DNA from 2 places in the Faecalibacillus sp. genome. Region 1 is predicted to be linked to the other one. Evidence: a T-box and tRNA genes for the amino acid it is inferred to sense, from the RefSeq annotation. Region 1 holds a T-box; the other holds one or more tRNA genes.

The links. A T-box is a leader RNA that pairs with one kind of tRNA and senses whether it is charged. The one in region 1 lies ahead of alaS (alanine--tRNA ligase), so its partner is inferred to be a tRNA-Ala.
Region 2: it has a tRNA-Ala gene. The T-box ahead of alaS (alanine--tRNA ligase) is inferred to sense a tRNA for this amino acid. The anticodon was not compared.

The regions. Positions count from the first base shown of each region.
Region 1 is NZ_JBKYAR010000013.1:21,479-25,883, forward strand. Features, by position in the region: gene alaS (alanine--tRNA ligase) at 32-2,638, opposite strand; T-box leader at 2,679-2,873, opposite strand; gene ACLVEP_RS05875 (ATP-dependent RecD-like DNA helicase) at 3,060-4,405, opposite strand, start outside.
Region 2 is NZ_JBKYAR010000017.1:24,723-29,127, reverse strand. Features, by position in the region: gene ACLVEP_RS07335 (DEAD/DEAH box helicase) at 1-1,568, shown strand, start outside; gene ACLVEP_RS07330 (PTS transporter subunit IIC) at 1,580-2,584, opposite strand; tRNA gene ACLVEP_RS07325 (tRNA-Ala) at 2,665-2,740, opposite strand; tRNA gene ACLVEP_RS07320 (tRNA-Ile) at 2,780-2,856, opposite strand; tRNA gene ACLVEP_RS07315 (tRNA-Ile) at 2,882-2,958, opposite strand; gene ACLVEP_RS07310 (N-acetylmuramoyl-L-alanine amidase family protein) at 3,075-3,764, opposite strand; gene ACLVEP_RS07305 (NUDIX domain-containing protein) at 3,826-4,374, opposite strand.

The sequences.
Region 1 (4,405 bases):
ATATATATTATACCTTATACCCCGTATTAAATTACAAAATATTTTTTAAAGCAGCTTTGATTTTAGAAATATTATCGTTGATTGCACATCCACCTTGAGCAAAGTCAGGTTTTCCACCACCACGACCATCTACAACTTCATTGATTGCTTTAATGATATTTCCTGCTTTATATTGACCAATTAAATCTTTTGATACAGAAACAAAGTATGAACATTTTTCTTCATATCTAGAAACTAAAACAACAATACCACTTTCTAATTGATCTCTAAAGTCAAATGTTAATTGTTTAGCCTTAGCATTTTCTAATTGTTCTTCAACATATAATACTTTAACACCATTGATTTCTTCAACATCATTTGCTTTTGATGCAGCTTGAATCGCATTTAATTTAGCTGATAATTGTTCAACTTCTGCTTTTGCTTCTTTTAAATCTTCTTTTAATGCTTCTACTTTGTTTACAACATCTTTTCTATTTTTAAGATTTAATGTTGCAGCAATTGTATCTACTGTTTCTTTTTCATGAACCATTGCATTATAAGCAGCTAAACCACTTTGTGCCACAATACGTCTAATTCCACTACCTACAGATTCTTCACTAACGATTTTAAATAAACCAATTTCAGAACTGTTTGAAACATGACAACCACCACATAATTCAATAGAGTAATCTCCAATGTTGACAACACGAACAACATCTCCGTATTTTTCATCAAATAAAGCCATTGCTCCTGATGCTAAAGCTTCTTCTTTTGTCATATTTTTAATAACAACTGGACGTCCTTCAAAAACAATTTGATTTACTTTTTCTTCAATTTCTTTTAATAATTCAACAGAAATTTTTTCAAAATGCGTAAAGTCAAATCTTAAAACTTTATCATCAACATAAGAACCTGCTTGGCTGATATGATCACCTAAAGTTTCTTGTAAAGCTTTTTGTAAAATATGTGTTGCACTATGGTTTGCTGTGATTTGACGACGTTTTTGTTGATCAACTGTTAAAGTAAAAGTATCTCCTAAATGAATAGATCCTTCTTGTACTTCCACAAAATGCATATGTTGTTTATTTGGCGCATTTAATGTATTAACAACATTTGCATGTGTTGTATCGTTATCTAATGAACCAGTATCACCACATTGTCCACCCATTTCTGCATAAAATGGAGTTGTATCAAAGATAACTTCTCCTTTATCAGTGATTTCATCAGTTTTAACACCATCTTTAAATAAACCAATAACTTTTCCTTGAATTGGTGTAGGATCATAAACAAATGTAGAAGGTTCAACAAAAGCCATTAAATCAGGTTTTTGACTTGCCATTGATTCATTGTTATCACGTGATGCACGAGATCTTTCTTGTTGAATTTTTAATTCTTCTTTAAATTCTTCTTCATTAACTGTTAAATTTGATTCTTCAGCAATTTCTAATGTTAATTCAAATGGGAAACCATATGTATCATAAAGTTTGAAAGCATCTTTTCCACTGATTTCTCCATTTTCATTTTTATCAATTAATGATTTTAATAATTTTTCACCATTTAATAATGTCTTATGGAAAGCTTCTTCTTCTTTTTTAACCATTGTTGAAATAAAATCTTGTTTTTCTGGTAAATAATCATAGAAGTCTTTCATCATATCACAAACTAATGGTACTAAGTCATACATAAATGCTTTTTCAATACCAATTTGTTTACCATAACGAATAGCACGTCTTAAAATACGTCTTAAAACATATCCTCTACCAGCATTATCGAACATTGCTCCATCAGCTAAGGCAAAAGTAACTGTACGAATGTGGTCAGCAATAACACGGTAAGCCATTTTGTTTTCTTCATAAGAAACATTTGCTAACTTTTCAGTAGCATGAATAATTGGTAAGAATAAATCAGTATCAAAGTTTGTTTCTCCACCTTGAATAATACTTACTAATCTTTCAAGTCCCATACCAGTATCAATATTTTTTTGTGGAAGTTCTTTATATTCTTTACGATCAATAGCTGGATTACAATCATATTGAGAGAAAACAACGTTCCATACTTCAATATAACGATCATTTTCCATTTCTTCGAAGAATAATTTTTCTCCTAAACCTTCAGGATCATATTTTTCTCCACGGTCATAGAAAATTTCTGAGTCAGGACCACCTGGACCTTCTCCAATTTCCCAGAAGTTTTCATATGTTTTTAAAATATGACTTGGATCTACATGACATACTTCTGTCCAAATACGGTAAGCATCTTCATCATCTGTATAAACAGTAACATATAATTTTTCTTTATCAAAACCAATCCATTCTGGACTTGTTAAAAATTCCCATGCAAATGGAATTGCTTCTTCTTTAAAATAATCTCCAATTGAGAAGTTACCTAGCATTTCAAAGAATGTATGATGTCTTGCTGTTTTACCAACATTTTCAATATCGTTTGTACGAATTGATTTTTGTGCATTCGCAATACGATTACATGCTGGTTTTTCACTACCATCAAAATATTTTTTTAGTGCAGCAACCCCTGCATTGATCCATAATAAAGTTGGATCGTTATGAGGAATAAGTGATGCACCTGGTTCGATCATATGTCCTTTAGATTTGAAATAATCCAAGAACATTTGTCTTACTTGATTTCCTGTTAATTGTTTCATTTCTTTTCTCCTTTTTTGACAATATAAAAAGTCGTCCTTATCTAGGAACGACTTTATCGCGGTACCATCCTAGTTCATGTAAAAATACATGCCCTTAATTAAACTTTAACGCAGTTATACGGTAATCATTAATTACTCTCCAAAGTAGCTTTCCTATATATCCTATAAACATTTTCACCCACCATGTTCTCTCTAAAATACTCTATATAGTACTGATCTTTTTCAACGATTTATTTGCATTATACACGAAATACAAAAGTATTTCAATATCTTACATTTTTTCTTTAATTGTTTCCATAACATGGCAACCACATTCAGTTTCACTAAATAGAAGTGCTAATGATGTAAGAGTTAATGCCATAATAATATTATTGCGTTTCATTTTATCACCTCTATTTGAGTATGTCTTTATTTTACAAAATTATACAGTTTCATCATCATTTAAAAAATCTGTAATATTTTGTTTAAGTTCTTGATCAAATGAAGATTCTTCATATGTTTCTACATCCTTATTTTGATTGATTTTACTTGCTAGCGTTGTTTTTCTTTTACTATCAGAAACATTTTTTATGCCATAAAGAAAAGCTTGCGGATTACCTAAAATAAATAATGCTTGTTTAGCTCTTGTAAGACCTGTATAAATCAAATTTCTTTTAAGCATGATATGATAATCATTTAAAATTGGCATAATAACAATTTTAAACTCATTTCCTTGTGCTTTATGAATAGACATACAATAAGCTAATGTAAAAGTTAAAAAATCTTTTGATGTATATTCAACTAAATTACCATCATAATCAACAATAAGTGTATCTTCTAAATATTCAAAACCATCTTTACGATTAATTTCAACTAAAACACCAATATCACCATTATAAATATCATCACCTGGTCTATTTTTTAATTGTAAGATCTTATCTCCTTCTCGATAAACTTTCTGTCCAATACGATATTCTTCTTGATGACTCTTAGGATTAAAAATTTCCTGTAAAGCCAAATTTAAAGCATTGATTCCTGCAACACCTTGATAAATTGGTGCTAAAACTTGTATATCATTTTGATCATAGCCATTTTCTATTGCTTTTTTTACAATTGTTGTCACATTTTTAATAATCTCAAAATTGGTACTATTATAAAAATGAATATCTTTATATTGTTCAAACAATGATAAATCATTCACTTCTTGATGAATCAATTGATGGGCCAATTGAACAATTCCTGAATCTTTTGATTGACGATAAATCTCATCCAATTCAATAACTTTTAACTGACTTTCAATAAAATCTTTTAAAACATTTCCTGGCGCTACTGAAGGAAGTTGATGATAATCACCAATAAATAACACTTTATGAACACGTCTGCTTGCATCAAATAATTTAGATAAAAGTAAACTATCAACCATCGAAAACTCATCAATAATTAAAACTTGACTACTTAAAGGATTATTTCGATTCATCGCAAATGAGTTTTTGTGTAAATCCCATTTAAGTTCTCGATGAATCGTACAAGCATCCAAACCTGTTAATTCACTTAATCTTTTCGCTGCTCTTCCTGTAGGTGCTACAAGAGAAATCGCATCTTCTGGATAAAGTGTTCGATAGATTTGAATCAGCGCTTTAACAACCGTTGTTTTCCCAGTTCCTGGTCCTCCTGTTAAAATCATCATTGGATATTTTAAAAAGTATTCTATCGCTTCTTTTTGTTTTGTTGAATAGATAATACCAAATTTATCCTGGTAGTTATTAAGCAATCTTTCCAACTCATTTT
Region 2 (4,405 bases), on a different contig from region 1:
TAAATATTGAATATAAAGATTTAAAAGATGGTGAAGTAGAAGTTGATAAATATCATTCACTTTATTTAGAAAACTTTATGAACAGTTCATCATTGCAATTCAACAGAGATCAACATTTCCAAGATTTAATTTCTCACATTGAAGAAAAAGATCCTGAAGAAATTAAAGTTCCTCAAAATTATTCTCATATTTTAAGGGACTATCAAGTTCAAGGATTTAAATGGTTAAAAACAATGTCAGAATATGGTTTTGGTGGTATTTTAGCTGATGATATGGGGCTTGGTAAAACATTACAAGTTATGACATTGATTGAAGATAGTATTGGTGAAAATCATGTCAGTCTTGTTGTTGCACCTGCAACCTTGATTTATAACTGGCAAGATGAAATTAATAAATTCTCTAAAAAATTAAGAACAATTTGTATTACTGGAAATATTTCTCAAAGAAAGAAATTGATTGAAAGTATTCCAGATTATGATGTTGTTATTACTTCATATGACTATATTCGTAGAGATTATGAATTATATAAAGATTATCAATTCTATTATTTCATTTTAGATGAAGCTCAATATATCAAAAACCAAAGCACTAAAAATGCACAAACTGTTAAATTAATTAATGGTAAGTATCGTTTTGCTTTAACTGGTACTCCAATTGAAAATAGTTTAGCAGAATTATGGTCAATCTTTGATTTCTTGATGCCACAATATTTATATAATTATCATCATTTTAAAGAAACATATGAAATACCAATCATAAAAAATGAAGATCAACAAAAACAAGCAAAACTTAAACAATTAGTTGAACCATTCATTTTAAGAAGAACAAAGAAAGATGTTTTAACAGAATTACCAGATAAGATTGAAAACAACGTTATTATTCCTTTTACACCAGAGGAAGAAAAAGTATATCTTGCTAACTTATCAACAATTAATAGTGAATTACAAAGCGCTATTCAAGTAAACCATATTGATAAGATTCAAATTCTTGCAATGATGACAAGACTTCGTCAATTATGTTGTGATCAACGTATTTTATATAAAGATATTATTGAACCAAGTTCTAAACTTAAAGCATGTATGGATATTATTGAAACTGCTAAAGAAAATAATCAAAAAGTTTTATTATTCTCTTCATTTACTAAATCATTAGATTTAATTGAAGCTGAATTACGTAAAAAAGATATTTCTTATTATGTTTTAACTGGTTCAACAACAAAAATCAAAAGACATCAACTTGTTAATGCTTTCCAAAACGATCAAACAACTGTCTTTTTAATCAGTTTAAAAGCTGGTGGTACTGGTCTTAACTTAACAAGTGCTTCTACCGTTATTCACTATGATCCATGGTGGAATATGTCTGCACAAAATCAAGCAACAGATAGAGCTTATCGTATTGGACAAACAAATAATGTTCAAGTTTATAAATTGATTATGAAAAATTCAATTGAAGAAAAGATTCAAAAACTTCAAGAACAAAAACAAGATTTATCGAATATGTTTATTGAAAACAATAATGGTTCTATTACACAAATGTCTACTGCAGATATCATTGATTTATTTAAATAAGAAAAAGGAGATTAAAGACGTTCAATCTTTAAATCTCCTTTTCTTATGTAATTTAATTTTCTAAAACCTTTATAAAAAACAAACGTTAAAACAGCCGGTAAAATCACATCAATTAAAATAAGTGGTACCCAATATTGATTACCCATCACTTGAATCGCATCCAGTAAACCTACAAGTCCTGCCGTTCCCATTCCAGAACCAATTGCACTACAACGAATATGAAGTAAAACCGTTGAAATTGGAGCTGTAATGATCGTTGTTAAAATTGTTGGTAACCAAATAAGAGGTCTTCTAATAATATTTTTAAACTGTAACATACTTGTTCCAACAGCGATAGCAATAACATCTCCAATATCATTATCTTCAATTGACATCATTGCAAAACCAACCATTTGTGCACAACATCCTGCAAGTGCTGCACCCGCTGCTAAGCCATCAAGTCCTAACATAATACCAATAGCTGCTGATGAAATTGGGGCTGTTAATGCCATTCCCATTAAAACACCTACTACAATTGACATAAATAATGGTTGTAAAGAAACACCTTCATTAATAACACTACCAATCCAAGTAATCATTTGTGTTAAATAAGGACCTACAAATTGTGTGACTAAACCTGCCATACATATAGAAACAAAAGGAACAAGTAAAATATCAATCGGTGTTTTTCCTTGAATCAATCTTGTCACTTCAATAGCTGCTAAAACAGCCACATAAGCTGAAATCGGATTTCCTGCTTGAATTCCATTATTAAATGTTCCAGCCCCTATTGCTCCTGCAATCACCGCAGAAATCAAATTTAGACCTTTAGCATCAATTGCATAGCCAATTCCTATTCCAATAGCAGGGCCCATGAGATAACCTGCAATTGTCCCCCAAGTCACCAATTGTTCAATATGAACTAAAGTTCCTAATTGTTTTAATATTGTTCCAATAATCAAACTCGCAAAAAAGCCATAGGCCATACCATTAAAAGTATTAATTATATAATTACCCTTTCCTCTACTTTGTGCCATTTTTAACCTCCTTAATTGGATTATAGAGTATATTTATTCTTTTTTAACAAAAAAACTGCCGAAGCAGTTAGTTTATTTATTGGTGGAGCCAAGCGGGATCGAACCGCTGACCCCCTGCGTGCAAGGCAGGTGCTCTCCCAGCTGAGCTATGGCCCCAAATTAATATTTAATTTTCCACCATTTCATTTGTTAAAATGGTGGGCCTGAATGGATTTGAACCATCGACCTCACCCTTATCAGGGGTGCGCTCTAACCAACTGAGCTACAGGCCCACATCTATATAAAACAATTAATTAATGGTGGGCCTGAATGGATTTGAACCATCGACCTCACCCTTATCAGGGGTGCGCTCTAACCAACTGAGCTACAGGCCCATCAATCAACTGCCCATATAATATAACATGCATACAGTCTTACGTCAACGGTTTTTCGTATATTTTTTTACATTTTTTTAAAGAAATAAAATTATATTGATAAAATCAACGTTTTTTTATTGTAGAATTTTTGATATTTTTTTCTTTTTTTGAGCTTTTATCTTTAAATGATATTTAATTACCCCTTTTCTTATTCTTTGACATAACTTTTTTTGATAATTTTTACTTCTTAATTGTCCACATTCATTATAATTTGATAAAAAACCACACTCAATTAAAACCCCTAATGTCTTTGTTGCCCTTAAAACTCTAAAACCACATCCACTAATAGGCTTTCGACTATGCGTCAATTCCTTTAAACTTTGATCAATATCCCCAGCAAGTATTTTTCCTTGTTCACTTCTATAATAATAAAAAACCTGTGAGCCCCAAGCACTTTTATTACCTGAAGCATTTTGATGTATACTTAATAAATAATCACCATTAAAACTATCTATCTTTTTTACTCTTAAATACATATCATCTTGTTTAGAATAATGATGATTTCTTTTCGTCATATCATAATCTCCATCTCTTGTTAAATATACCTTTGCCCCAAAGCTTTCTAATTCCTTTTTTAATTTCAAAGATATCTCCAAATTAAGACGATCTTCAAAATAACCATATTCAATCGCCCCATTATCAAACCCTCCATGTCCTGCATCAATCACAACTTTAGTGCCTTTTAATGGCTTTTCACTTGCATAAACAGGTATTTCATAGCTCCAAATACATACTATAATCAAGATGAATACTATCTTTTTCATAACATCACCGTTGTATTATATGATATAAAAAAAGATATCATGATTCATGATACCTCTATTATTATTGATTTATATATTTTTGAATCATCTCTAATTCTTCAATATAGATACAATGATTGATTTTATTTTCTTTAACTGCTTGATAACATGTTTCAAAATCTAACCATTTCACTTCACTTACTTCATGATCTACAAAAGTAAAATCTTTTTCTTCTAAATCTTTCCACAAAATAAATATTTTACTTATTTGATTATCTTTAAATAATCGCCCATGAAAAACTTCTTCAAAATGAAATCTTCTATTTCCACAATCAATCAATTCACTTTCACTTACAACAATTCCTAATTCTTCTTTCAATTCTCTAACTGCAGATTTTAAATAACCATCTCCCGCCGGAATATGCCCAGCACTTGAAATATCATAACATCCAGGAAATGAATCCTTTTGATCACTTCTTTTTTGTAAAAGAATTTGTATACGATCCTCTTTTTTCCTTAAAATCCAAACATGTGCTGTACGATGTAAAATTCCCTTTTGATGCGCTATTTCTCTTTCTATTGTCTTTCCTGTTGGATTTCCTAATTCATCGCATATATCTAAAATTTCCATTCTATCATCTCCACTAAAATCATATTATCAT